DNA from 4 places in the Paenibacillus sp. ISL-20 genome. Region 1 is predicted to be linked to each of the others. Evidence: riboswitches for the same ligand, from Rfam matches in the RefSeq annotation. Region 1 holds a riboswitch; each other region holds the start of a gene.
The links. A riboswitch is a leader RNA that binds a small molecule or an ion and turns the genes downstream of it on or off. The one in region 1 is predicted to bind cyclic di-AMP.

Region 1 (7,430 bases):
AAGACGCTGGAGATCTTGCTGGAGGTACTGGGAAATCGGAAGGTGACGTTGGCTCGTGAGCTGACTAAACGCTATGAGGAATTCTTGCGCGGGAGCATTTCCGAATGCCAGGACTGGCTCACGGAGCATCCGCCGCTGGGGGAATATTGTTTGGTGGTGGAAGCCGGTAGTGCAGAAGAGGAGTTGAAGGAGAAAAATGCCTGGTGGCAGGAGCTTTCGCTGGAGGAGCATGTGGAACATTATGAGCGGGAAGGACTAAGCCGCAAGGATGCCATGAAAAAAACCGCGGGTGATCGCGGTGTATCGAAGCGGGATATCTATAATGCGCTCCTGACGGAGTCGTGATATTACTTAACTTGGTGCAGGGGAATAACAAAATAGCCCCACAAAGTGGAGCCTATGCTTCGATGCTTATTCCAAATACTTTGCGGGGACCCCAAAACCAATAAATGAGACTAAAGAATGGCTTACGCTTCGCTGAAATCTTATAAATTCTTTAATTTCAAAAAAAGACCCTCCTGCGGCCGGGTTCATAGCCGAGGAAGGCACCAAGGAGATATGAAAAAGGTTAGAATTAACAAAATGTAATAATGCTATTATATACTAAAAATCTTAATTTGTCACAGGTGCAGGGATTTCCGAGATACATTCATGGCAAACAATTTTACCTTTGAAGTAAGTGACATTCTCAGCGTTACCACAGAAGATGCAGGCAGGCTCATATTTCTTAAGCATGATGCGTTCGCCGTCTACATAAATCTCCAATGCATCTTTCTCACCAATTCCGAGCGTACGGCGTAATTCGATCGGAATGACGACCCGTCCAAGCTCATCGACTTTCCTTACAATTCCTGTTGATTTCATCATAACTTATAAATGCCCCTCTCGCCATAATTTAAAAAAGTCATAATTCGACATAGTTCTAGTTTTTATGTTATTTATAGTACCAACGATTCCCAAAACAGTCAACCTATATTTTTGAAAAATCGGAACCTATTTACGAAAGTATAGTGAACGAAACCCTTATATAGCAACGTAATTACCATAATAGATCCAATTATTGCTGCGTTTTTTGATTTGTCGATTTGGAAAGCGCAATTTTCCCTTATTCGACACTGTTCGACATTAGATGTCAAAAGAAGTGTTTATCGGCTAAAACCCAAGCGAAACGATAAGGAGTTGAGATGGAATGCATTCACCAATTTCGGAAGAAAAAGTGTTTAAGGATCCCGTCCACAATTATATTCATGTGCAAGACGACATCATCTGGCGATTAATCGATACCCCGGAATTCCAGCGGCTCCGCCGGGTTAGACAGCTTGGGACCTCTTTTCTGACCTTTCACGGGGCCGAACACAGCCGATTCTCCCATTCACTGGGAGTCTATGAAATTACGAGAAGAATCATCTCTCAATTCGAACGGAGGGGGTATTCCGATTGGCCTGCCGAGGAAAGGCAAGTTGCGCTCTGCGCGGCTCTGCTGCATGATTTGGGGCATGGCCCTTTTTCTCATTCTATAGAAGAAGCTTTTCATATGAATCACGAGGATTGGACATGCCGGATCCTGCTAGGGGATACTTGCGTCAATCAAGTACTGCGAGAGCTCGGAGCGGATTTCCCCGAGAAAGTGGCTTCCGTGATTAACAAAACCTACGATAAGCCGATTGTGATAAACCTGGTCACTAGTCCGCTGGATGCAGACCGGATGGATTATTTGCTAAGGGATGCGTATTATACGGGAGTTAATTATGGAACGATTGATATTGACCGGATCTTGCGGATGCTGCGGCCATACCGCGATCGGGTCGTTGTGAAGGAATCGGGCATGCACGCCGTGGAGGATTACCTGATGTCACGGTATCAGATGTACTGGCAGGTATATTTTCATCCCGTCACCCGAAGCTCCGAGATCATCCTGCGCCAAATCTTTCGCCGGGCAAAGGAACTGCATGACAGTGGATATGCTTTTCGGTTCATGGTCGAACCGCTTCCTGCGTTGTTTGCGGGCCATATTGACGTGAATCAATACCTGCGTCTGGATGAAGCCCTGATCCAAACGGCCTTTCTGCAATGGACGGAGGAGGAAGACAAGCTTCTTAGCGAATTATGCGGTCGTTTCATGCACCGAAAGCTCTACAAATATGTAGAAATCGACAATATTGATCTGGAAACTATCGACGGGATACGCCAAGCGTTCCGTGCCGTGGGATTACATCCGGAATATGACCTGGAGATTGATTTTCCAACCGATCTTCCTTATGATAAAGTTCATTCCGATATGCCGCTTAACGAGAAACAGATTCTGCTTCTGGATCGACATGATGAGCTGAAGGAAATCTCGGAGGTATCCGATATTGTACGCTCGATCAGCGGTATTCACAAAGGACGGTACCATCTTTATTATCCGGATGAGAAGGTGAGTCCGCTGCTGACTCAAATGCCGGAGAAGATAGCTGATGTTTTCAAACAAAAATATTAACCTAGTGGGAATAGACAAGGCTTGGTAGATCTGCAATTTATCCAGCTAATGGAAGATATATGACATAGAAACGACAGGAAGGAGAGTGTGGATCTTATGTTGTTCGACACGCACACTCATATGGACGCTCCCCAATTCGACGAAGACCGGGAGGAAGCAATTCAGCGGGCGCTTGAAGCCGGCGTGACCCGGATGATCAATATCGGATTTAACCGGGAGACGATCCCGACTACGATGAAGCTGGCAGAGACTTATGATTTTATATATGCGGCAGTGGGCTGGCATCCTGTAGATGCGATTACCATGGAGGATCAGGACCTGGATTGGATCGCCTCTTTATGCAGTCATGAGAAAGTGGTGGCTATTGGAGAGATCGGCCTGGACTATCATTGGGATACGTCTCCGAAAGAAGTGCAGCACCGAGTGCTTCGGCGTCAGATCGGACTTGCCCGGGAACTGAACATGCCGATTGTCATTCATAATCGGGATGCGCATGAAGATATTATCAAAATTTTACGGGAGGAAAAGGCCTCCGAGGTGGGCGGTGTCATGCATTCCTTCTCCGGAAGCTGGGAAACGGCCAAAATATGTCTCGATATGGGATTCCATATTTCATTTGGCGGGCCGATTACCTTCAAGAATGCAAAGCAGCCCAAAGAGGTATTGGCTCAGGTTCCGCTGGATCGATTATTGATCGAAACGGACTCCCCTTACCTGACGCCTCATCCCTTCCGCGGGAAACGAAATGAGACCGCATATGTAAAATTGGTGGCGGAGACCGCAGCTGAGATTAGAGGGTTGTCTTATGAGGAATTGGCCCAAATTACCACCAAAAATGCACTGGAACGATTTGGTATTTAACAAAAAAGAGAGCAAAACCGATGAAAAAGGGAGCAATCGCGATTAATTAAAGTTTTTTAATCAGAAAAGGCGTCGATATTACAATATTTTAACCTTTTACATGAGAAAATGTGGTTGAATGTTGCTTTACAACCTGCATGTAAACAGGATATCATCTTTTCAGTGATAAGAAGCTGCGATGTGCAGATCGTAGCCGAATATTTCATGAACCGTCTCGCTTAATCTCCGGAATTCTGGAGAACGGGGGAACCGATACCGCCGTGCATACTGGTCTGAATGCACGTAGCTGTATTTGATTTCTTTCTCGGGTCTTTGGGGTGAATTTGAAGGATCTCGCCATGAGCGGGTATCCGGATCTAGGGCGTCTCTCTTACGTCCGAACCCGACAGCTAACTCCGTAAGCGAAATAAGAGGGGAAATCTCGTGCATACCCTTCCATGATTCTAATCATCAGGAAGCCACGTTAGAGCCTCTAGTACTCTTTCATTGGCTTTCTTTTATTTTTGAATAATGGAGAAGGGATCATCATACTCTTGGTAAACAAGGGGTGGTGGTAGATGGACGAAATGACGGGAATTGACGCAGGGTGTAGATAGATAGCAGGGCGCCTTGTGAGAAAAATTGCTATAGTCACGTCAAATGCATTCATGCGTTTACCTAGACGGCGGGACTATGAAGGAGGATGGAATAGTGGGCATTTTTCAACCTGAAGAAACCCATGAATCACAATCATCCAGCATGTCTTACGCATTGAGATGGAAGCATGACAATTTGCGTCAACTGATGTTGCTCGGTGCCATGGGTGCCGTGACGGTATCACTTCTCATATCGTTGGTCGTACATGATCAGGCAGGCAAGGAGGTTCAGCTTGTCGTCGATGGTCGTGTCACCACAGTAGAAACACGTGGATCATTGCTGCAGGAATTGCTGGATGAGCAAGCGATCACGTTGAGTCCTCAGGATCAGATTTCGATGCCTTTAAACGGCGCGATCCAGGATGGAGACCGGATCATCATTGAACGGGCAATTCCAGTCAAAGTTACAGTAGGCAGCACAACTAAAACCATATTTACATCCCAGGATACGGTTGATCATGTACTTAAAGAGGCTGGTATTACGATCCAGGGTGAAGATATAGTACAACCGGCACAGAACACGAAGCTGACCAGCAATATGAATATCCATGTCGTTCGCGTCACGAAACAAAAAGTTAAGGAGACGGAAGACCGGGAATTCCGTGTGATCAAAACAGCCGACCCATCGCTTGAAAGAGGGGATAACCGCGTGATTCAGCGGGGCGAGTCTGGTCTCATGGTGAACCATTATGAGAAGGTCTACCACAATGGCAAGCTGGTTTCCAAGACGAAGGTCTCCCAAAAGGTTGGGCGTAGAACGAAGGATAAAATTATTGCCGTAGGCACGAAAAAGGTGGAGAAGCCCGTCATTGTTCAGGCGGCAGCCACCGATGTGAAAGCCGCACCGGCCAAATTGTCCGGCACGAAGAAAGTAACGACCGCCAAGGCTGTTGAGAACAATGTGGTTTCTCGGGCAGGCGTTGATTTTAAATTTAACAAGGTATTGAATAATGTGTCGATGACGGCGTATTCTTCTGAGCAACAAGGAATCGGAACACGCACTGCATCCGGCACACGCGTTACAGAAGGGCGCACCATCGCCGTTGACCCTAATATCATCCCGATCGGATGGTGGGTCTATATTGAAGGCATTGGCTTCCGTCGTGCTGAAGATACGGGTGGCGCCATCAAAGGCAACAAAATCGATGTTTATTATGATTCACTCAAATCGGCCACGAGTTTCGGCCGGAAGAGCGGCCGCACCGTTTATGTGATCGGTCCGGTTAAACCTGAATTGAACTAGACGCATGAATTCCAATTTACAATGCCATTCTAATGCTATACTATTTAGCTTATAATATATAATGATGAAGAAGAGGGAATATTTCCTCTTCTTTTGTTTTGTTAAGAACGGAGTATATAGAGCTAAGATGGTTGAATCTAAAGTTGTACAAGCGTTGCTTTGCTTGGGAAGGAAGAGAACAAACGCATGATTAAAGAAGTGATTGTTGTGGAAGGCAGAGACGATACCGTTGCCATTAAACGGGCCGTAGAAGCGGATACGATCGAAACGGGCGGATCAGCGATCAACAAGCAAATCCTGAAACGCATAGCGCTTGCTCAGGAGCGCAGAGGCGTTATTATATTGACGGATCCTGACCATGCAGGGGAGCGGATCCGCAAAATCGTGGATCAGGGCGTACCCGGCTGTAAGCATGCCTTTATCCCGGAAGCGGATGCTACCCGCAAAGGGGATATCGGCGTGGAGAATGCCTCGCCAGAAGCGATACGGCGTGCGCTGGAGCGGGTCCATACCTCCTTCGAGGGTGGAGAGAGCCTGATTAGTCTGGAGGACATGCTGGAGGCCGGATTATCGGCTCACCCGGAGGCGGCGGCAAGGCGTATGACGATGGGGAATCTGCTGGGGATCGGTTATTGCAACAGCAAGCAGTTCCATAAACGACTGGCCATGTTTCAAATATCGCGTGAAGAATTTCTGGCCGCACTTGCACAGCTGGAAGAAGGGGGCGTAAGCCAATGAATCGGATCGAGGATATATCAACACCAAGACGGACGAAGGAGATCATCTCACGGCATGGATTCTCCTTCAAGAAGAGTCTGGGGCAAAACTTCCTTATTGATCAGAATATTCTGTATAAAATTGTGGAAGCTGCAGGACTGGATGAAGATAAGGGAGCGCTTGAGATCGGCCCTGGTATCGGTGCATTAACGGAGAAGCTGGCACAGACGGCAGGGACCGTCACCGCGGTCGAAATTGATCAGCGCCTGATTCCCATCCTGAGGGAGGTCCTGGAGCCCTATGAGAATGTGAAGGTGCATCATGGGGATGTACTGAAGGTGGATCTTCATGAACTGTTCCGTCAGGATTTTGCGGGCGTATCGAAGGTAAGTGTGGTTGCGAATCTGCCGTATTATGTGACGACGCCGATTCTCATGAAGCTGCTGGAGGAAAAGCTGCCGCTGGAGAATATCGTGGTGATGATTCAGAAAGAAGTGGCAGAGCGAATGGCAGCGGCGCCGGGAAGCAAGGATTACGGCAGCCTTAGCATTGCCGTTCAATATTACAGTGAGCCTAAACTGGTCTGTATTGTGCCGCATACAGTGTTTATTCCGCAGCCAAATGTCGCTTCGGCCGTGATTCGCCTGGCGGTCCGGGAACAGCCTCCTGTTAGCGTAGAAGACGAAGGATTCTTCTTCGAGGTGGTTCAGGCTTCTTTCGCACAGCGGAGGAAGACGATTGCCAACAATCTGAAGAGCCGGTTCTTTCCGGGAGAAGGCCGTGAACGGCTGGAGCAGCTGCTGCAGGAAGCGGGCATCGAGCCCTCACGGCGCGGTGAGACCCTTAGTATTGAAGAGTACGCCCGGCTTAGCAACATATTGTACAACGCGGATATTCGTTAATACAGCCATTAGAGAGCCCATAGGGCCCGCGAAGGTCTCAACGCGATAAATTGATGTTTCGTAAGAACCAATAGTCACAGTGGCCCATACCATAGGGTAGGGGTGATGTTGTGATGAACTTGGGAGACTTGGTCGTTCGTAAATCCTACGGCGGCGATGTAACGTTCCGGGTTGAAGGCATGCGGCAAAATAATAATATCGTCATCAAAGGGACAGAATTCCGGTTACTAGCCGATGCTCCCATTGATGATTTGGTCACGGTCCCGCATCCCAACTTAAGCGAACGTACAAAGCAGGCGCAGATCAAAGCCAATGAGTCGCTGGACCGTCTGCAGAAGCACAGACAGGAGCAGAGTGAGCGTCAATTGGCCAGCCTGCGCAATATTGAAGGCGGACAGCTTGCGGATAAAGGATATTTTGACGTGCCGGGCAAGGTGCTGCATTTGGATGGAGATCCCCAATACCTGAAGAAGAGTTTGACCTTGTACAATCAGCTTCGGGTCCCAGCGGAAGGCCATTATATCAATGAGTCGGGGATGGCCGATTCATTATATCGTCTTCTTCCGCGGGTAAGACCTGATATCGTGGTGATT
Region 2 (7,430 bases), on a different contig from region 1:
GCTTTTGCTTATGTGCTCCATTAGCCGCAATTACATCGATTTTCACTTGCTTCTCTTCACTTAAATACTTACCAAGCGGAACGCTTTCCCACTTAGGGAAGTCTGTTCCTTCATAGTGAGCATAAGCTGAAAACTGAAGCGGCTTCTCGCCAAGTACCCACTTGCCTTCTTCACTGCCTTCTGCTGGCGGGTCCGTTTTCTCGCCGCTATCGCCGTTTGCTGCAGGCGGTGCTGCTGGAGCTGGATCAGCTGATTTGCCGCATCCAGCAAGAGCTGTGACCAGTACGAAAATCAAAGATACCATCAACAGCAAAGACTTTCTTGTCTTTCTCATTTACTAAACCCCTCTCATTCTAAAAATATATATGTTCAAAGCTGTTCGCCTTAAACCGTTCTTAAAACTACTCTTTCAACGAGCCTACAAGAACACCTTTAACAAAGTACTTTTGCACAAAAGGATATACAAGAATGATTGGCAGTGTCACTACAATCATCATCGCCATTGTGAGTGATTTGGAGGTGATCTGTTTTGACCGTTCCATTAACATAGCAGAAGCGCTATCAAGTACTGAGTTTGAATTCGTTACAATATTGGCATTCAGCGTCTGCCGCAATATCGTCTGTATTGGAAGCAAATTATCACTAGTAATGTAAATACTAGGCAAGAACCAGTCATTCCAGTGACCTACGGCTGTTAGCAATGATAGGGTTGCAATAACCGGACCGGACAGTGGAAGTATAATCCGGAAGAACATTCCCCAGTTGCTGCAGCCATCAATACTAGCTGACTCTTCCAAACCAGCAGGGAGACCTCTAAAGAAGGTCCGGAATATAATCATGTTCCACACGCTAATTAAGGATGGAATGATAAATACCCAGAAAGAGTTCATCAAACCAAGCGAACGGATCAAGAGATAAGACGGAATCAATCCTCCAGCAAAGTACATCGTAAATATAAAGAACACCATATAAAATTTCCTACCGATCAAATAGGTACGAGTCATTCCGAATGCCAAGAGGGCGGTCATAAAAATTGACGTTGCGGTTCCGACTATGGTCCGACTAACGGATATAAAGAATCCATTAGCTAATCGGTCATCATCTAATATAATTTTGTAATTCTCCAGTGTGAATTCCCGAGGCCAGAAGGTAATCCCGCCTTTAGCGGTGTCCACACCCTGGTTAAAGGATACGGCCACAGCATTCCAGAATGGATAAAGCGCTGAAAAGGCCAATAAAGTAAGAAATGTATAGATTAAGACAAGCACGATCTTGTCACCAGTGCTAATTCTTTTTAGCATGCTGTACCTCCTGATTGCTACTGATTATTACCATAGACTGTTACCGGATCTTCGGGCCGCATAGTTAGCGATCGTAAGCAGTATTATGCTGATGACCGCTTTGAACAATCCGATAGCAACCCCGTAAGAATAGCGATTTGCCCCTAGACCGACTCGGTAAACATATGTATCTACAACGTCGGCTACCGGCCTTAATACAGGGTTAGAGGCCAACAGCAAGATATCCTCGAATCCTGCATTGAGCAGGTTACCGATTGCAAGTATCATAAAGATGATAACGACTGGCATAATCGAAGGAACCGTAATTAGATAGATCTGCTTCGTCTTGCTAGCCCCGTCAATATCTGCGGCTTCATACAGTGCCGGATCTATACTAGCTATGGCGGCGAGATATACAATCGAGTTAAATCCAATCTCTTTCCATACGTTGGCCGAAATCAGAATTGTCCAGAAGTATTGTTTTAGAGAAAGGAAGTTGATCGGTTCATCAATTGCTCCCACACTCTGCAGCAGCATATTCACACTACCGTTCTCTGTGGATAGCATTGCCATCACAAATCCCGCGACAATAACCCAGGACAAAAAGTGAGGCAAGTAGGTAATAGTCTGGATCACTCTTTTGAAGAACATATGTCGAACTTCATTCAACATCAGTGCGAGAATAATCGGTGCCGGAAAACCAATAAAGAATTTAAGTAAACTGATTACAATCGTATTCCGAATAATCCTCTCAAACTCTGGGGCATTAAAAAAAGCCTCAAAATGTTTAAAGCCTACCCATGGATTCTCAAAAATCCGTGAACCAGTAAAAATGCTGTAATCCATAAATCCGGTAATTACACCGTACATCGGCAGATAGGCAAAAATGAAAACCAGAATAACTCCTGGAATAACCATCAGCTGAACATCCCATTGCTTCATTAAGCGCCTAAATAAACTTTTATTATGGACCTTTGGCTGCCGGGAAATGGGTGATGGTTGCTGTTCTGTAGTAGCTTGCGGCATATTTATCCTCCTGTTACAAATTGATGTAAATACATGCCGGTTCTCTGAAATCTGCGACTTCGAAACCGCTTGCAATTGTCTTAGTACCATTCTACCCATGGAAATATATTGAAGCTATATAATAAAAGCCCGATTTTTTATACTTCTACCTGAATGTTTCATCCGTTCCAGCCAATTAAAATAACCGTCTATCGACGTACTTTCTCAGTAGACAGACCTTATTTGGCAGAGGTATTTCTTGCGCGACAAGGATGCTAACCCTTGAAAAAAAAGACTGCCTTCAGGTCATATAGACCCTCAAGACAGTCTTTTGTATTCATCTTTTTAAGCACCGGTTATTGTAGTCCTGACCTCTACCACCGTTGAGAAGAAGGTAGCTCCTTCGCCCATGTCCGACAACCTGTCGGGTGTAAGGGCATTGGCGCGCTGCTTCCTGCCTTCGCCTTCCCACCACAAGCCTTGGCTGACTACGGTGCCCGGCAGCATTTTATCCGTCACCTTGGCTCGGACTTCGTAGGTTCCACGGTCGTTGTATACCGTGACCATGTCTCCGTCCACTATACCGCGTTCCTCTGCATCTGCCGGATGAATCTGCAGGGCAGGCTCCTTCTCCAGCTTCTGATGCTTCTCCACATTCGCAAAGGTCGAATTCAGGAAGTTGTGGTTTGGCGGCGAAATGAACATGAGCGGGTATTTGTGCCCGCGGCCACGCCTTACGCCGTCGTAGCCTTCCTTCAAAGGCACGTAAGTCGGAAGAGGCGGAAGACCTGCTTCCTCCAACTTCGCGGAGTAAAGCTCGATCCGGCCCGAAGGCGTCGGCAAACGATCCAGATATGTTTCAAGCGGCGTCATGTCAAGTTTCACATAGCGGTGTTCCTTTAGCTTGTCCAGCGTGACGCCGTTCAGATAAGGGTTGTCCGGGAAGTCGAGCGCTCTTGCCATCATCTCCTCTTCGTTCTCATGGAAGGCCGGGTCGGTGAAACCCATGGCCCGGCCCAGCAAAGAGAACAGCTCCACGTTGCTCTTGCTCTCCCCGAGCGCCGGAATGACCGGCTCCTGCAGCTGGATATACTGATGCCAGTAAGAACCGAATAAATCCGTATTCTCAAATGAGGAGGTTGCCGGAAGCACGATATCCGCATACTTGGCTGTATCCGTCATGAACAGATCATGTACGACGGTAAACAGATCCTCCCTTGCAAACCCTTCGCGCACCCGCCCGGTGTCAGGGGCGACAACCAGCGGGTTGCTGCAATAGACAAAGACCGACTTAATCGGCTGTTCGGTCATGGCGAGCGCCTCGCCGATCCGGTTCATGTTAATGATCCGGGCATTCGGATTCGGCCGGAGATCCGGACGCTCCAGTGCATCGCTATCCATGCTGTTGTAGCCGCCGTTCGACTTGGCAGCTCCTCCGCCCCGCTTCAGCCATTGTCCGGTCAAGGCCGGAAGCGCCGCGATGCTGCGCACCGTCAAGCCGCCATTGTCGTGATGCTGAAGACCGTTACCGATATGAATGTAGGAAGTATCGGCCCGGCCGTACAGCTCGGCCAGCTTCTCGATATCCTCTACCGGAATGCCGGTAATGGAGGATACATGCTCCGGCGTATAGTCTTTGACATGCTCACGCAAGGCTTCATGCCCGAGCGTATACTGCCGGAGGAATTTCTCATTCACCATGCCATCTCGGAACATGATGTGCATGAGGCCGACGGCCAGTGCCGCATCTGTGCCCGGAAACAGCGGAATGAACCAATCCGACCATTGCCCTGTCTGGTTCTTATGAACATCGATCACAACGACCTTGGCACCGGCCTTGCGCGCTTTCTCTGCCAGCACGACCTGGTGCATATTGGTGCTGACGATGTTACCGCCCCAGACGATAATGACATCAGCATGAACGGTATCCTCCGGGACGGTGCCTCCATTAAACCCCATCACCGATTTCCAGCCCTCATTGCCCGCGGAATTGCAGATCGACTGCTTCAGACGGCTGGCACCCAGCCTGTTGAAGAATCTCCGATCCATGCCGTCCACGCTCAATATCCCCATATTGCCATAGAAGCTGTATGGTAGAATGCTCTCAGAGCCATGCTCCTCGATCAGCTTCTTGTAGCGCTCGGTAATCTCCTGAATCGCTTCATCCCAGCTGATTCGCTCGAAAGCCCCCTCACCCTTGGGCCCTACCCTCCGCAGCGGATAAAGCACGCGCTCGGGATGATACACCCGATGTGCCATATTACGGACTTTATTACAGATGGCTCCCTGCGTCATCGGATGATCCGGATTGCCGGTAACCTTCACGATTTTTCCGTTCTCTTTATGCAGCAGCAGGCCGCAAGTATCGGGGCAATCCAACGGACATACCGCCGGAAACACACCATTCTCCTGATGAATCATCGCTTGAGTCATTTCGTTCATTCCCCCTTGTACACGCTGAATCATATCCCCTTATCTTAAAAGAAAATCAGGGCTCCAGTAAAGTCTTACATTTTTTTCTGAGCAGGTGTTTCACACTACATCCTCCCGGGTATATTCCTATCAAGAGCAACGAAGAGGAACCCAGACCCTTACTCTTCCTTGCCAAATCATGGACCACTCCCAAAAAATTCGCCATGCCCATGTCTCCTCCCCCGAGACCGGCATGGCGAATTTGTTTGTATGCAGCGTCTATCGCATCACATCTGAGCTACTTGCCACTTACGCATCATAGAAAGTCATGCTTTCTGTAGCAAACATGCAAAAAACAAAGCCTGTCAAAGCCACATATTTATGTAAGCGCTTATCTGTCATTTTTTATAAATAATTCTGCTTTATTCTTCGTTGGAGGGTGTTTTACAAAAGATTTGAGCAGGCGTAATATACTATTCAGCTTCGAAATCATTCTTCATATTCACATGACATTCGCTTAATTTCCAATTTGGAAAGCGGGGGAACCACACGTATGGATGGATACCTATAGGATCTGTCAACCATACTATGGGGTGAATCCTGATGCAGCGCGTACGTACGCCGCGACTATTATCAGGTAGGGCGACTCTCACCGCCCGAATCCGACAGCTAACCTCGTCAGCGTTGATGGAGAGGGTTGTGAACTTGTGATCAAACACAGGGTTCTAACCTGTGTTTTTTGTTTGCCAAAAATCAATATTGGAATGGAGATAGCCCATATGTCCAGCACATGAGGCACACCGATTGAACTCACTTCAAGCAGCTCCCATCATGTACCTATTCTTAGATCGGCGGTGAAAAACATGTTATCTTCTATCAAACGATTCCTCATCGGAAGACCGCTTAAATCAACGGAATTGGGCGAGCAAAAGCTGAACAAAACCAAAGCGCTGGCCATCCTTTCATCCGACGCCTTGTCGTCCGTGGCCTATGGACCTGAACAAATTCTGATCGTCTTGATGACCGTTGGCGCGGCTGCCTATTGGTATTCCATACCGATTGCCGTCGGGGTCCTGGTCTTATTGCTGGCACTTATCCTATCATATAGACAAATTATTTTCTCATATCCGCATGGCGGCGGAGCCTACGTGGTTTCCAAACGGAATTTAGGGATGAATCCAGGATTGGTCGCTGGCGGCTCCCTGCTGGTCGACTACATCCTGACGGTTGCGGTCAGCGTATCGGCGGGGACGGACGCGATCACGTCGGCTTTTCCGGAACTGCATGCCTACAATCTGCCCATCTCCATCGTGTTCGTTCTATGTTTGACCGTACTCAATTTAAGAGGGGTTACGGAGTCGGCCACCATATTGGCTTATCCGGTTTACTTGTTTGTACTGGCGCTGTTTATCCTGATTGGCGTCGGAATATTCAACATAGCTACAGGCCATGCATCACCAGAGCTTCACACGCCGATCGGCACGCCTGTCGCCGGTCTCAGCTTATTCCTGCTCCTGCGGGCATTTGCCTCGGGCAGCTCTGCCCTGACCGGCGTTGAAGCCATTTCTAACGCCATCCCGAACTTCAAGGATCCCGCTCCGAATAATGCGGCCAAAACCTTGGTCGCGATGGGATCCTTGCTGGCAATGTTATTTTCGGGCATCGTATTCCTGGCCTATTACTATGGGGTTAGCCCCAGCGAGCAAGTCACTGTCGTTTCCCAGATTGCCGAGCATACCTTTGGACGAAACGTTTTTTATTACTTTATCCAAGGAACAACGGCTCTCATTCTGATCCTGGCCGCCAACACGGGATATTCCGCCTTCCCGCTGCTTGCCGTTAATCTGGCGAAGGATAAATTTATTCCCCGAATGTTCACCGTCCGGGGGGACCGTCTGGGATATTCAAACGGGATTATCATACTTGGGTTCTTCTCCATTCTGTTGCTGCTGGCTTTCGAAGGCAAAACCGAGCATCTGATTCCTCTGTATGCCGTCGGCGTGTTTATCCCTTTTACCCTCTCCCAAACAGGGATGATGGTGAAGTGGCTTCGAGAAAAGCCTGAAGGATGGATCGTCAAGCTGATCATTAATACCACCGGCGCATGCATTAGCTTTATCGTGACGATGATCTTCTTTTTCACGAAATTCGCCCAAGTGTGGACCGTCTTGATTTTCCTGCCGCTGATCATTTGGATCTTCACACGAATCCACAAACATTATGAGGCCGTAGCAGACCAGCTGCGAATTACGACCTGTGAGCCGGTTAAGCCGATTGAGGGAAATGTTATTATTCTGCCTGTGGCGGGAATCACGCATGTGGTGGAGAACTCGCTGAATTATGCCAAATCACTGGGAGCAGGACAAATTATCGCGGTGTACGTGCCGTTCGAGCGGGAGGACGAGGCGGCCTTCCAGGAAAAATGGAAGAAGTGGCAGCCGGACATCCGGCTGGTGACGCTGCACTCGCCTTATCGGAGCATCATTCAGCCGCTGACCAAATTCATCGATACCGTGCAGCGGAAGGCAAGCGAATCCCACTATCAGGTTACCGTTGTCATACCGCAGTTCATCCCCAAGAAGGGCTGGCATAACTTCCTGCACAATCAGTCCAGCTTGCTCATTCGCGCACATTTACTGTATCGGAGAGATGTGATTATCACCACAGTACCTTACCATTTAAAAAAATAGCGGGCTTGTTCCGCTGCGACTTATACAAGGAATCCACTCCGCC
Region 3 (7,430 bases), on a different contig from region 1:
TTACAAAGTCCGCAACCTTAGCCTCAGTTGCTTTACCAACGTCTTTACTATTTAAGAATTGGTCAATATCTCGATTAATATTTTTCGGAGATTGATCAACCCAAGTAAGTTCATTTCCAGCTGGATTCGTATATATTGTTTTATCTTTAACCTTAACGATGCTGCCTATGGTCTTATCTTGTTCCGTCCCCTCATCGGCTTTATCCTTATTCGGTGGCGAATCGTCATCTGACTTCTTGGGATTGTCATCCGGCTTCTTGGGCTCGTCATCCGGCTTTTTGGGATCATCATCCGGCTTCTTGGGATCGTCCTGATGCTTGCTCGGGCCGTCATGCTTCGGAGGTTTCGGTTTAACCGGGACGTCGATATCCGGCTTCCGGGAACCGAGCTTATCCAGAAGCTTGCGCACATAGCGGCGTCCTTTCTTTCCTGCCCAGCTTAACGCTTTGCCGAATGGGATTCGGCTTAATACAATGCCTGCAGCCACGGAAAGCGCATTTTCGGGAGTCAACAGCTTCTTCGGATCGCGGATATAACCGGCAATCTCATGACCGCTCCCGGCGATTCCCATCCCTGTCATTGCGATGCCAAAAGCCGGCCAGAATCCAACGAACAGCAGTGACAAGGCAAGAGCTCCAAGAAGGATCGCGCCCTGTTCATACCAATCCAGCCGATCCCACCAATCTTGCAGCGAGTCGAACATGCAGGCGAAACATGCCGGTTCTCCTCCGCTCGTGTGTGCCCCGATGCCTGCGAACAGACCGGCCACGAGCAGAATTATAGCGAGTCCGGTTAACGCCTGGCAAAGAGCTTTTACCCGAGCATCGATAGGCTCCTGTCTACCAGCCGCTTCTTCATTTCCATAAAGCAAATGAAATCCAAGCTCCCTGCGCTCCCGGTAAAATCCTAGCCAATATACGAATTTCCCACGGTCCAGACAAAAAGAGCGGGTCATATTCCACAGCTCGGTAAACGGATTAAGCAGCGGCTCGTTCGGCAGCGACGGCAGGCGGATTCGTATTTTGTTCAGCGACCAATAGTCGGCAGTAATCGATGCGAGCAGCATCAGCAGGAAGGCCGGCTGAGTTTTATAACCGCTGCCGGTCCAATCATGAAGCCGTAACACCCAACCCGGCAGCTGATACTGACCGTTATAAGCCGCGTGATCCAGGATGGCCCACAGCAACATCATTGCCGGGAACAGAAAAACCCATTTCGTCAGTTTTGTCCGCAGCCGATAGGCTATTCCGCACGCAAGCGCGATCATGGCGGTATGCACAGGATGACCGACGGTCATCAGCGTCGGAAAGACACTTTCTTCGAAACGCCCGGGAAACAGCGAGAACAAATCCCAATGGATCGTTTCGCCGCCCATCCATGTAAAGCTGTAGCCGAACTTTTCCGCAAGTGGGCCGGAACTTAGCCATCTTCGGGAGAGCTCTTCCATCAGTTGAAAGCCAACGCCGGTCGCCGCGCCGATGAGCGTGTAATCGCTTAAACTCAAAGCGGAAGCTCGACGCGAGAACAACAGAAATATGCCTAGCGGAAGGAGCTTCCACAATTCTTCGAAAATTGGCGTGATCACGGCAATGGACCAGGTGTCAGATGTGCTTCCGCCGAAAAGCACGTGGAGAGCATTGACTGTAAGCGTCGTAAAAGGTACGACAAGAAAAACGCCTGCCAGAACGAACAGCACAATCTGCTTCCACGGTATCGTTTTGCTTCGGCATAGAAACCAAAATTGCAGGAGTACATAAAACGACCATAAATATTGAACCATCATGGTACGCGATTCTTTAACGAAAAACAAGCTTAAAACAAACAGGATTAGAGACAACCAGGAAAATATCGTATACGCCGTTTTAATAAACGGATATTTCTCAATCCAGGACCGGCCAGTTCGATAGATAGACTCCAGGAAATCCCGAATTCCGGTTCGGATGGACCAGATCGAATTCATAACGGTCGCCTCCTTTAAAAGCGGCTTCGTGCGAGCAGGACATCTCCCTTGATGGTCGGTCCGGCCACGAGTAATGATAAGAACTCATAAAACCATGGTCACCGATCGATCGCAGCGGAGGTTTTTTTGAGTATCTCCGCAAATTATCTATAGTCTGTTTTTTACAAGATATTAGTAGTATAGTCATTCTAGTAAAATGTGGCAAAAGGCGCTAGTCTCAAATCTGATAGATATTTTCAACAACATCCCGGGAAACGAAGTTTGTTTATCAAGGTGGCTTACTTTTGTTCCCCATGAAAAATCCCCTCCAAGTAAACGGATGTGCTCTTTCTTCGCACTGTCTACTTGAAGGGGATTATATCCATTGTACGGCTGCCTGATTTTTTAAATATGGACGGCATCCGCCTTCTATGTCGTCAAAAGTATGGGGCATGCTTGATTTTGATGGGACCGACCGCTTCGATCTTGCTCTGGCATCCCAGACGATATCCTTCTTCGATCTCCTCAGGATCCAAGCGTTGTTCTTCGGCCAGATTGGGCTCGGACAAATACTCGATTCCCTCCGCCACCATGCAGCGGCAGCGCGCACAAGTTCCTCTTTTGCAAAAAGAGTTCCAGTCCACGTCATTCCGTTCGGCCAGATCAAGCACCGTCATGCCAAGAACAGGCGCCACACTGCGACGAACCTCGCGACCTGTTAGTTCAATGATCCGATCCGGTACGGCTTCGATCATCTCTTCCGGGATGGGCGAGTTGTTGTCTTCGCTATTCCTACCCTTTTTGTTTTTCCAGAATTTAAACACGCGCGTTATCCCCCTATGCATGTAATCATCAGGTTATGTATAAAATCCTTCATTTATTATACCGGAAAGTTTAAAAAATCAACATGCTTACTCTTATCTATTCTATGACATTGACATCTTGGAATTGGAACTCTATGAAAATTTTGCTATACTAGCGTATGCTAGACCTAATTCCATATTCTATGAAATCATTCTATTATTTAATGGATCGGAGGAAATACCAAAGCATGCTGCATAAACAAATAGGAAAAACAGCTGTCGCTGCCGTTCTTGCCTTATCCTTGCTCGGCACCGCACCCCATGTTGGTCAGGTACATGCTGAGCCTGCCATATCGGTAAAGCTGGATGATGTTACGCTAACCTTTGATGCGGCTCCGCGGGTAGACAAAGGGGTCACCTACGTTCCATTCCGGACGGTCGGTGAAGCGCTGGGCATTCAAATCACCTGGAATAGCAAGACGCAAACCGTAAAGGCCATCGGCAGTGTGAAAGGCCAATCGACTGAAGTGTTACTTCAGGTAGGAAGCACGACAGCAACCGTCAATGGAAAACAAGTGAAGCTTGCGGCCCCGCCAGTTCAACGGGAAGGCCGTGTACTGATCCCGCTTAGCTCGTTCAGCAGCCAATTCGGTGTCGATGTGGGCTGGAATCAGGCAACTCGCACGGTCTCCCTTGTATCGCCGCAGCGCGAGATGCATTTGAGAGCTTTCTATGCCATAGAATCTTACCAAGAGCTGGATCTCGTGGGATCGATGAATTCAGTCGCCTTTGGATGGAGCCGCATCGATCGTGAAGGTCAGTTTACGCTTCAAGGTAACGAATACCGCCTGCCCGCTTCGGACGGAGATGTGACACCTCAATCGATTGTTGCTGATGCTGCGGACCAGAAGATTAAACCATACCTCATGGTCTATGCCTTAGATGGAAACGGCGAATTAACCAAAGTCCTGAGCGACAGCAGCCTGCGCCAAAAGTCCATTGAAGGCATCACATCCGCGGTTGCAGAAAATGGATTCGGCGGCGTTGTGCTTGATTTTGAAGGGCTCGGTTTTAAACTGGATGCCGTGAAACAGCAGAAGCTGCTCAATGATTATGTCAAGCAATTGAAGGCAGCATTGCCCAAAGACATTACCCTGTCCTTAGCGGTACCGCCATTGAACAGCGCCTATAAAGGTTACGATTACAAAGCGCTGGCCTCCATCGCCGATGATCTCATCGTTATGGCCTATCAGTACAATCCGGTCGGAACCAAATCTCAGGTACCCGAACCAAACAGCCTGGTGGACCAAGCGATCCAGTTGGCACTCCAAGCAGGTGTCCCGAAGCAGAAGCTCCTACTCGGCATCAGCCTATTTAGCGAAACCGGTACTTCCGTGGACGATAAGCTCGGTTTGGCCAAACGCTATGATCTGAAAGGTGCTGCTTTCTGGCGTCTTGGCCTGTTCCGTCTCTATAATAACGGGATGGAAGCAGCTGTGAATGCCTCTGTTGTTAAGGAGTAACCGAACAACCCCTGTGGGATTGACAGACTTATAGTAAGAAAAACTTCTATCGACATACTTTCACAGTTGACAGACCGCAGTTAGTAGACGTTTTTCTTGCGATATCAGGAAGTCACAAGCTTCGAAGTTTATACTTTCTGATATCTAAAAAAAAGAAAGCCTGACAAGGACATCCCTTGGTCAGGCTTTCTGATTATGTATTGAACCCTAAACTGCAATGTAATTCAATTAGCTTGCGCTTCCTACCAGTCTCGCATAATTTTCTTGACTCAACACACGACGTGCCGTGACATAACGCGGCTCGTAATATGAATCGCTAAGCTTGCTGATTCTGACTCCCTTGCTGCTGGAAGCATGTGCAAATTCTCCATCACCAATGTAAACGCCTGCATGAGAAATTCCGCTGCCGCTCGTATTGAAGAATACCAGATCTCCAACACGCAGATCTTCGCGATCCACATGTTCCCCGGCGCTAGCCTGGCTTTGGGATGTGCGTGGAAGATCCATATCGAAATTTCTAAACATGTACAGAATAAATCCGGAGCAATCAAACCCGCTAGTGGTCGTTCCGCCCCATTTGTATGGCGTTCCTACCAATTGCTTCACTTGATATTGAAAATTCGGTTGTTGATCAGCAAATGCTGATACGGCACCAGAAGAAAAAATAATTGCAGACCCTAGCAAAGTGATGACAAACTTCTTCAAAATATGTTCTCTCCTTCGATGCCTACGGAGTTAGCTAAAGGTTCGGTTGAAGGTTCCCTATACTCTCTATACAAGAGTAATTCACCCAAGACGGTTCCCCCGTTTTCACAAACGAAATTCGGCAAAATTCATTAACGTTTTGTAACCTTCTCTTAATATAGTATACAAGCAAGGATGCTGTCAATCATATCCTAAAAATCTATCATTTTATGTTTGGAGCTGTCGTAAAGATGAAGAATTTCTGCCGGATATTTGTTACCATCTCACACAGTCATGACAATTATGTAACTCTGCTTCCTTCTCGAACTGCTTTTTTTAATAATCTAGCAACTTTTTACAGAACTACGCGTTTACATAATCAGAAATGAAATTAAAGAGGTGATCCATCCCTTATGAGTCAAATTACGATGGCAGAAGCTTTGGCTGTCCGGGCAGCAATCAACCGTCTCATCAATCAATTGATGTCGGAACGATTGAACAACAGCAGCACGATCATTGAAAAAGGGGAGACGGCGGAATACCCTACGCGCAGCGTGGATGTCATTACGGAAGAGATCGAAGCGGCCGCGGCGGATTACAGAAAGCTGGATTTGCTGATGGCAATCTCCAATACAACGCAAACCATTAGCTGGAACGGCTCCGACATGACCATCATGGAAGCGATCGAGCTGGCCAAGCAGATACGCAGCAATATCGGGCAGCTTGCCCATCTCGGCTCCCGCAAGAAGCTGGAGCGCCAGAGCAGCCGTGGCAGCGGAGACGGTGCCGTAACGCTGTTCAACGTCGCTTTATATGATCCGGAAGCTTATCAGGCGCAAGCGCGCAAGAAGGAACGCGAAGTAACCAAGCTCTCTTCACTGATTGAACATGCCAATCATACGTCCATGATTACGTTTGACGCATCCAAGTACATGGAATAGCGGCAGCCGCCGGCTCCAAGTCTACAGGTCACCCCACGTGCGGGTTTGGAGCCGGCGGTTTCCGCCGGCATCGCGGGAAAGTGTGAGCAACCGTTTATTGTTTGTCGGATACAAACAAACCTAACCAGGAAACCAAAAAATCGCCTCCAGTGAAAACGGATGACGGCTTACGGTTCACGCCTGTCACCTGTCACATGTTACGGACTTATTACGAAAAAAAATGATCGCTCCGTTTCCCGCTATCTATGAATAATTGGAAAGCCGCCCCAGAAGGGCGGCTTTTGTCTAATTCACTTAAGCACGGTTAACATGAAACTGCGTTGCCAATCCGAACGCTCTCTATCTAAGCTCTATTCCATCCTTTATCCTATCCGTAACCTTCTCTTTACCCCTATGCTATTGGAACAAGGCCGCAGCTCCAACCAAACCAACATCATCCCGAAGTCCTGCAGGAACGATCTCGTACGTGCCTAAATAGGATGGCATGACCAGCTTATCTGTCATTTCCCGCAGCTGCGGAAATAAAAGATCGCCCGCTCTGCTTACTCCCCCTCCAATCACGATGCGATCGGGGTTGAAGCTGTGAATGACGTTAACCAGTCCAAGCGCCATATAATAGATGGCACGATCGATGACCTCTACTGCGACGGGGTCATGAAGTCGTTTTGCCTCAAACACATGCTTGGCGTTCACTCCCGCCTCAGATGCGGCCAGTTCAGAAATTACGCTGGGCTGGGTGAGCATCCGCTGGGATGCTGCCTGGCCGATGGCCGTTCCTGAAGCAAATACCTCCCAGCAGCCGTGGCTCCCGCAATTGCACTGCGGACCGTTCGGATCAATGATATGATGTCCCAGTTCCCCAGCAAATGAACTGCTGCCCAGGAACAGCTTCCCATCCAGCACGATCCCTGAGCCGATGCCGGTGCTTAGCGTCACGTACACCATGTTCGTCGACCCTCTTCCGGCACCTCTTACATACTCTCCCCATGCGGCTGCATTCGCGTCATTCAGCACCTGAACCTCCGTATGCAGATCACGTTCCATCCAGGCTTTGAGGGGGACATTCGTCCATTCCGGCAGATTCGTACCATGAATGACAATCCCCTCCCTACTGTTAACTGTTCCGGGTGAAGCCATCCCTACGCCTCGAAGAGGGTGGCCGTCCGACACGCTGCGGATCATGTTCGTAATTCTCGCGACCACTTCTTCAGCCGTACGCGCACCCGCTGTCTCCATTTGCTCCCGGTTCAGCAGCTGTCCTTCGGAATCAAAGAGCGCTGCCGCGATCTTCGTACCCCCAAGGTCAACGCCAACCACAAATTCTTGCTGTTTATTCCATACGGTTTGCAATTTTTGTTCACCTGTTTCCGATAGGTTTGCTACTTCTATTGATGTATGCTCTCAGCCAGCGATCGCAGCTCGACCGGATCGATGGGCTTCAGCCCTGATCGACCGTACCGAACAGCTGAGCCGAAATGGACCTCGCTCACACCGGTCCGGTCGATAAAATCGTGTATGATTTCCCACTTCAGACCATTGC
Region 4 (7,430 bases), on a different contig from region 1:
TTATCAGCTATTCTTTAAGGAAAAATGGCAAAAAGCATAGACGGGTGATAGGCATGCGGTCGCAGCTGCATACTGAAGCCGCCTAAGAGCGTGGAAGCGTTCTTGGCGGCTTTTTGTATGCCCGAGGTTTGAAGGGGTGCTTGACAATGAGAGGAAAAATATATAATCTTTAATTAAAGATATTAAATTTAAAGATTGTATATTTTAATTATACGAACCAGAAATCATGTATGGAAACATCGGGTTGGACACGGAAACAATGAGGAGGCGATGAATATGGCATTACAAACGGCAGGCATTCATCATATTACCGCTTATGCACAGGACCCGCAGAAGAACGTTGATTTTTATACGGGTGTGCTGGGGCTCAGATTGGTGAAGAAGACGGTGAATTTCGATGCGCCTGAGGTGTACCATTTGTATTTCGGGGATGAAGAGGGACACCCGGGGACTATTATCACCTTCTTTCCGTCTCCTGCTTCGCGAAGAGGGAGACGTGGAGGAGGGCAGGTTGGGTATACAACCTTTGTTGTCCCTGCGGGTGCTTTGCCTTATTGGGAACAGCGTTTACGGAGCTTCGGCGTTCCTGTCATGAAAGCTTTTCGGTTTAACGAACATTATCTTCAGTTCTCCGATTCCGATGGACTTTCTCTGGAGCTGGTCGAGCGGGAAGACGGACCGAAGAGCAGTTGGTCTGTGGACGATGTAACGCCAGACACAGCGATTAAGGGGTTTGGCGGTGCGGTCCTGTTCAGCAGCAAGTGGAAGGAAACGAAGATAGCGCTGGAGCAGGTAATGGGACTGACCTTCATGGGAGAGGACGTTAACTATGCGCGGTTTCAGTCAGCAGGGCCCTTCGGCAACGTGATTGATTTACCGATGCGGGATATCCCGTGGGGCGCCGGAGGTGCCGGAACAACCCATCATATCGCATGGCGGGCCCAAGATGATGGTGAGCATGTTACATGGCAAGAGTGGGTGAAACAACATGGCTTTTTGCCAACGGATATTAAGAACCGCAACTATTTCAGATCGTTATATTTCAGGGAACGAGGGGGGATCTTGTTTGAGATCGCAACTGATCCGCCCGGGTTTACGGTGGATGAAGATCTGGACTCACTGGGGGAACAATTGAAACTTCCTGCCTGGTATGAACCGGAGCGAGCCCGTATTGAGGAAGGTCTGGAGCCTATACAAGTCAAAATACAAGAGAGGGGCAACTGAAGTGATATCCATTGACCCGAATACCCAAAGCGAACGGGACACCTACAAGCTGCTGATCGGGAGCGTTGTTCCGCGGCCGATCGCTTTTGTCACGACATTATCGGAGGACAGTGTGCTGAATGCGGCACCGTTCAGTTATTTCTCCATTCTGTCCAGCAATCCGCCCTTGCTGTCCGTTTCCGTTCAGCGGAAGAACGGTACGGCTAAGGATACAGCGAGAAATGCCATGCAAAGCGGCGAGCTTGTCATCCACATCGTGGACGAAGACAACGTTGAAGCCGTGAACGAAACGGCGGCGAACCTGCCCCCGCATGAGAGTGAACTTGACCGAGCCCATTTAACCCCGGTCGTTAGCGAGGTCGTTAAAGTTCCCGGCGTTCTGGAGAGCAAGATTCGCATGGAATGCGTGCTGGAGCAGGTCGTCACGTTGAATGGAGCGGATCAGCTGCCTGGTGCCGATCTGCTGATTGCCCGCGTAGTCCGCTTCCATGTTGCGGAGGAGCTTTACGAGCAAGGCCGGATTGACGCTGCCAAGTTAAAGCCTGTGAGCCGTATGGCTGGTAATATCTATGCTTCACTGGGAGAGATGTTTACGATCGAGCGGCCTGTATAACACTTGGACGGGCTGGATAAAGGTTAGGAAGAATATCAAGTTGTGAGCGTCCATATGCCGTTATTCGATAGTTATGTTGTTCATGAAAGAAACGGGGCTTGTGGAATATCATGCCTGGAATATGTTAATTCTACATGAATGTGGAAGCGATATGATAAATTCCTAATATAGGAGTGGTCGACAAATGAAATTTGAATCCAAGGTTGTCATTGTGACGGGAGGCGCCAGCGGGATCGGCGAAGCAGCAGTAAGGCTTTTTGTAGAAGAGGGAGCCAAGGTTGTTATTGCGGATTATTCGGACCGGGGACAGGCCGTTTCCGATGAATTAAGAGGATCAGGCTTTGAAACGCTGTTCGTTAAGACGGATGTAACCCAAGAACAGGAAGTTGCGAATATGGTGAAGCAGACGGTTGAGCATTTTGGCCGTGTCGATGTATTGTTCGCCAATGCAGGCATTGCTCATGATGCCCCTGCTGATCAGTTGTCGATGGACAACTGGCAAAAAACGATTGATATTAATCTTACAGGGGTGTTCCTGTGTGATAAATATGTAATCCAACAAATGCTATCCCAAGGAACCGGAGGGGCGATCGTAAACTGCGGCTCGATCCATAGCCATGTCGGAAAAGCGGGTGTTACCGCCTATGCTTCCGCTAAGGGAGGCGTTAAGCTGTTAACCCAGTCGATGGGCGCGGATTATGCTCCAAAAGGGATCCGGGTCAATGCCGTGTGTCCGGGATATATCGATACTCCGCTTATTAAGGGAAGAACGGAAGCGATCACCGAGCACCTGGTTGGTCTTCATCCGATGGGCCGATTGGGACAGCCGGAGGAAGTAGCCAAAGCCGTGTTGTTCCTTGCCAGTGAAGATGCGTCCTTCATTACAGGCACAAGCTTGCTGGTGGATGGCGGATATACAGCCGTATAATCCATGGACCAAAAATCCCGACACTTATCGGGGTTTTTGGTGTGCATTCATTGCTTCATAAAGCGGTTAATATATGATGCTGGCACCAGCGCTCCCGTAACTAGAAGTAAATGAGTCATAATGGGTTTTTAATGGATAATCAAAATTTTTTTTGGTTCAGATGGAGTGTAGAAGCTTTCCACTGTTTTGGTCTAATTCATGGCATAAACTATCCAACACATGAATGAGTAAGGGAGGCATGTCAAACGCCTGCTATATTGCGGAAAATGAGCATGGAATAAAATTTCTATGTGGTAAGTGGACAGGCTTGAATGAGGCATTTTTCTAGCTTGTCATACACCCTGGAAGAATGGCATTTCTGCGTCTGAATTTCCAAAAAAAGCGGTTAAAGGGGTTTGACTTTTCCTGAACTTCCCTTTATCATGGACACACGCTTAGTTTCCGGCATACATTTTCCGGAAAGCGGGGGAACCAGTTTCACCAGGGGCGAGTCACTTGGAATCACGAGTGTAGGGTACCATCTTACCCGAGTCCGTCAGCTAACCTCGTCAGCAGTGGATGGGTCTTTTATACATAATGGATGTTCATAACAAAGGCCCTTGATTCTCTTAGGGGCCTCTTCTTTATTTTTTGACCCCCTGCTGGCGGAGCTATGTCTAAATCCCCTGTTTGGTGGTCTTTTTGTATTCTGTTAAAGAGGAGGGGCAAGGCCAGCAAATGTTTAACCAATTGAATCGGTCAGATCGCATTGGGTTTAAGCGTGCAAGAAGATGGATGAATCATCTTCCCTGAAGCCCCGACCCGTGCAAGGTGTCTGAGTGTTCTTATATCCAAGTTAACATATGTGTTAACAAAGGTAATTTCATCATGCCATTTTGTAAGAATTGCAAAGTCATAACGAAAGGTTGTGGAAGGTTTTGAAGAGAGTGGTTGTACTGATGTTGTCAGTGATTATGGTGGTATTGCTTGCGGCTTGCGGCGACAAAGGGAGTACGCTGGATCGCGCCATGGAGCAGGGGTATATCACCGTGGGTTTTGCGAATGAGAAGCCTTATGCCTATAAAGAGGCCAACGGGGAGCTGACGGGAGAAGCCGTTGAGATTGCCCGGGTTATTCTGGAGCGGCTTGGCATCAAGGAAATGAGGGGAGAGCTTACGGAATTCGGTTCACTGGTTGCCGGACTGCAGGCCGAGCGGTTTGATCTAATCACCGCAGGCATGTTTATTAATCCGGACCGCTGCTCTGCCGTATTGTTTGCCAATCCGGAGTACAGCATCGGGGAAGCCATTGCGGTGAAGCAAGGGAATCCGATGGGACTCGGAAGTTATGAGGATATTGCTAATCATGACCAGGCTAAGGTCGCCGTCATGACAGGCGCGGTTGAAATCGGCTATATGGAGAAGTCCGGTATTCCTTCGGACCGGATCATACAGGTCCCCGATCAGGCCTCGGCTATTAGCGCTCTGCAGGCAGACCGGGTACAGGCGATTACCATGACGGGCCCCTCTCTGCAGGCGATGCTGGATTCGGCTAGTGATGACAACATCGAACGTGTAACTGATTTCGAGCAGCCGGTCATCGATGGAGAAAGCGTTCGGGGTTATGGAGCTACAACGTTCCGCCAAGCGGATACCGAGTTCCAGGAGGCTTATAATGCAGAGCTGCAAAAAATGAAGGAATCGGGCGAGCTGCTGGACATTCTGCAGAAGTTCGGATTCACAGAAGAAGAGCTTCCGGGTGAAATGACGGCTGCTGCGCTTTGCGGGGAATAGCATGCCGAATTCGTGGATTGATTTTCTCCCTACGCTGCTAGAAGGGGCGGAGATCACGATTGTGGTTGCTTTCTTTTCAGCCATCCTTGCGGTCGTGATGTCCTTTGCAGCCGGGTTATGCCGACTGTCGAAGCTGTGGATCATTCGCACATTGACAGCCGTGTACGTGGAAGTCTTTCGGGGAACCTCCTTGCTGGTGCAGCTGTTTTGGTTGTATTTCGCTCTTCCGTTCATCGGCATCGAGCTTCCAAAAATGTTGGCGGCCATCCTCGCGATCGGGCTAAACTTCGGCGCATACGGCTCGGAGATCGTCCGAAGCGCCGTGCTGGCCGTTCCGAAAGGACAGTGGGAAGCCGCTTTAGCGCTTAATCTGAAGCCTTGGCAAAGGCTGTGGAATGTTATATTGCCTCAAGCTTCCTTACGAATGCTTCCCCCTTTCGGGAATCAGCTTGTGGAACTCATCAAATCCACCTCATTGGTTTATTTCATCACCATGGCGGATTTGACGTATCAGGCGATGGTGCTTCGCAACAATTACATCTCCTGGACGACCGAGATTCTGGTACTGCTGCTCCTCATGTATTTTGTCATTGCTACGGTCGTCTCGCTGGCAGTTCGACTGCTGGAGCGTAAATGGACAGCGGGGAGGTTATAGTCATGTGGGACTGGAACTATGTGTGGGATATCCTGCCGCAGCTCTTGAGTGCGTTAAAGATGACGGTATGGGTGACGATCTGCGCTTTCGTGGTGGCATTAATCATCGGATTGCTGCTTGCCTTCGCGACGCGGAGCCGATTTAAGCTGTTGTCGCTTATAACCAAAGGAATAATTGAATTTATTCGGAATACACCGCTGCTGGTTCAGGTCTTCTTCCTGTATTACAGTCTGCCGCTCCTAACGGGAATTTCCATTCCAGCCTTCTATGCCGGGGTCATCGGTCTCGGGCTGCATTACAGCACCTATCTGTCCGAGGTGTATCGTTCCGGAATCGAGGGAGTGCCGAAGGGGCAATGGGAGGCTGCCACAGCACTGAATTACACGAAAGCCCAAACCTGGCGAAGTATTATCCTGCCACAAGCGGTGCCGCCGATCATACCGGTACTGGGCAATTATTTAATTGTCATGTTTAAAGAAACGCCGATTCTATGCGCCATCACGCTGGTGGAGATGATGCTGACGGCCAAAAATATCGTGTCGCAGTCGTTCCGTGCATTTGAGCCGTATACGCTGGTCGGGATTCTGTTCCTGATCATCAGTTATATCGCATCTTTGCTTGTGCAAAGGCTGGAAAAACGTTTGAATCTGCAGCGTGGAAAATAAAGGAGGGAGTCTATTGAATGCCGTTGTGATCGATGAGCAAGCGGAAGCGTCGAAGGTGCCGCAGCAGGAGAACAATCTCGCTGCCGCTACGGGTACCAAGCCGATTGTGAAATATACGGGCGTGACCAAGTCGTTTGGTGATCTCCAGGTGCTTAAGGGCATCGATCTGGAGATACAGCCGGGAGAAAAGGTGGCTGTGATCGGTCCGAGCGGATCGGGCAAAACGACGATGGGCCGGATGCTGATGACGCTGGAAGAACCCACCGAAGGAACCATCGAGGTCGATGGCGAGCTGCTCTGGCATATGGAAGAGAAAGGGAAGCTGGTTCGGGCCAGCGAAAAGCATTTGCACCGTATGCGCTGCAACGTCGGCATGATCTTCCAGCATTTTAATCTGTTCCCGCACATGAATGTGCTTCGCAATGTGACGGAGGCCCCGCGCAAGGTGCTGGGTTTATCCAAGGAGGAGGCGGAGGAGCGGGCCGTCTCCATGCTGGGCAAGGTCGGTTTGGCCGACAAGCTGAAGATGTATCCGTCCAATCTGTCCGGGGGTCAGAAGCAGCGGGTTGCCATTGCCAGAGCGCTGGTCATGCGGCCGAAGGTGATGGTGTTTGACGAGGTTACCTCGGCTCTTGATCCGGAGCTGGTCGGCGAGGTGCTGGAGGTCATTCGGGAAATCGCGGATGAAGGCGAAATGGCTATGATGCTAATTACACATGAGATGGATTTTGCGAAGGAAATTGCGGACCGGGTCATCTTCGGGGCCGACGGAAGGATCGTTGAGCAGGGCCCGCCGGAGGAGATATTCGATAATCCCCAGAGCGAGCGGCTGCAGAGCTTCCTGCAACGATTCCGTTCCAACGGAAATTAGTTCTGGAAAGAGGTGATTGTATAGAATGGCTGTGGATACCGAAACCGAAATTGTTTACCGAAGACCGGAAGCACGGGATGGCACCCGGGTGTGGGAGCTGATACGCGACACCGGATCGCTTGATCTGAACTCCCCTTACTGCTACATGCTGCTTGGAGATTACTTCCATGATACCTGCATGATCGCCGAGCATGAAGGAGATATCATCGGTTTTATTTCTGCCTTCCGTTCTCCTCGTAATCCGGAGACGCTGTTCGTATGGCAAGTGGCCGTTGCTAATTCGCATCGGAGGCAAGGCATTGCCAAGGCGATGCTGACAGGTCTCATGAATCAGAAGGCATGCCATGGTGTTCGTTATATTGAAGCTACGGTATCGCCGAGCAACATGGCGTCCCGTCGTTTGTTTCTCGGATATGCCGAGGAGAAATCCATTCCCAGCACCGTAACCGTAGGTTATGGAGCAGAGATGTTCCCCGATGGGACATCTCATGAAGATGAGCCGTTATTCGTGATTGGCCCCTTTTTCAATGACATTTAAACAAATGGAGGGAACTATGGACAACCAAGTCATGGAGAAACCAAAGCTTACTGTGTTTAACAAGCTGGAATCGGAAGTAAGAAGTTATTGCCGGAGCTTTCAGACCGTTTTTGACAAGGCCCGGAATGCGAAGCTGTGGGATACGCAGGGCAATGAATACATTG

Region 2: another riboswitch for cyclic di-AMP. It lies ahead of J7E85_RS21980 (APC family permease); the one in region 1 lies ahead of J7E85_RS09465 (resuscitation-promoting factor).
Region 3: another riboswitch for cyclic di-AMP. It lies ahead of J7E85_RS00815 (C40 family peptidase); the one in region 1 lies ahead of J7E85_RS09465 (resuscitation-promoting factor).
Region 4: another riboswitch for cyclic di-AMP. It lies ahead of ehuB (ectoine/hydroxyectoine ABC transporter substrate-binding protein EhuB); the one in region 1 lies ahead of J7E85_RS09465 (resuscitation-promoting factor).

The regions. Positions count from the first base shown of each region.
Region 1 is NZ_JAGGRD010000015.1:9,407-16,836, forward strand. It holds gene rsmI (16S rRNA (cytidine(1402)-2'-O)-methyltransferase) at 1-345, shown strand, start outside; gene J7E85_RS09450 (AbrB/MazE/SpoVT family DNA-binding domain-containing protein) at 613-867, opposite strand; gene J7E85_RS09455 (HD domain-containing protein) at 1,190-2,479, shown strand; gene J7E85_RS09460 (TatD family hydrolase) at 2,576-3,340, shown strand; cyclic di-AMP (ydaO/yuaA leader) riboswitch at 3,546-3,760, shown strand; gene J7E85_RS09465 (resuscitation-promoting factor) at 4,031-5,218, shown strand; gene rnmV (ribonuclease M5) at 5,405-5,956, shown strand; gene rsmA (16S rRNA (adenine(1518)-N(6)/adenine(1519)-N(6))-dimethyltransferase RsmA) at 5,953-6,837, shown strand; gene yabG (sporulation peptidase YabG) at 6,951-7,430, shown strand, end outside.
Region 2 is NZ_JAGGRD010000036.1:246,919-254,348, reverse strand. It holds gene J7E85_RS22000 (type 2 periplasmic-binding domain-containing protein) at 1-334, opposite strand, end outside; gene J7E85_RS21995 (carbohydrate ABC transporter permease) at 402-1,301, opposite strand; gene J7E85_RS21990 (ABC transporter permease subunit) at 1,329-2,306, opposite strand; gene J7E85_RS21985 (molybdopterin-containing oxidoreductase family protein) at 2,631-4,718, opposite strand; cyclic di-AMP (ydaO/yuaA leader) riboswitch at 5,202-5,397, shown strand; gene J7E85_RS21980 (APC family permease) at 5,561-7,387, shown strand.
Region 3 is NZ_JAGGRD010000001.1:172,358-179,787, reverse strand. It holds gene J7E85_RS00830 (PrsW family intramembrane metalloprotease) at 1-1,960, opposite strand, end outside; gene J7E85_RS00825 (2Fe-2S iron-sulfur cluster-binding protein) at 2,377-2,763, opposite strand; gene J7E85_RS00820 (stalk domain-containing protein) at 2,991-4,265, shown strand; gene J7E85_RS00815 (C40 family peptidase) at 4,494-4,970, opposite strand; cyclic di-AMP (ydaO/yuaA leader) riboswitch at 4,974-5,104, opposite strand; gene J7E85_RS00810 (DIP1984 family protein) at 5,363-5,890, shown strand; gene J7E85_RS00805 (ROK family protein) at 6,287-7,240, opposite strand; gene J7E85_RS00800 (copper homeostasis protein CutC) at 7,276-7,430, opposite strand, start outside.
Region 4 is NZ_JAGGRD010000038.1:35,300-42,729, forward strand. It holds gene J7E85_RS22910 (AI-2E family transporter) at 1-40, shown strand, start outside; gene J7E85_RS22915 (ring-cleaving dioxygenase) at 277-1,224, shown strand; gene J7E85_RS22920 (flavin reductase family protein) at 1,226-1,837, shown strand; gene J7E85_RS22925 (SDR family NAD(P)-dependent oxidoreductase) at 2,022-2,765, shown strand; cyclic di-AMP (ydaO/yuaA leader) riboswitch at 3,187-3,334, shown strand; gene ehuB (ectoine/hydroxyectoine ABC transporter substrate-binding protein EhuB) at 3,704-4,537, shown strand; gene ehuC (ectoine/hydroxyectoine ABC transporter permease subunit EhuC) at 4,539-5,192, shown strand; gene ehuD (ectoine/hydroxyectoine ABC transporter permease subunit EhuD) at 5,195-5,857, shown strand; gene ehuA (ectoine/hydroxyectoine ABC transporter ATP-binding protein EhuA) at 5,871-6,728, shown strand; gene ectA (diaminobutyrate acetyltransferase) at 6,754-7,266, shown strand; gene ectB (diaminobutyrate--2-oxoglutarate transaminase) at 7,283-7,430, shown strand, end outside.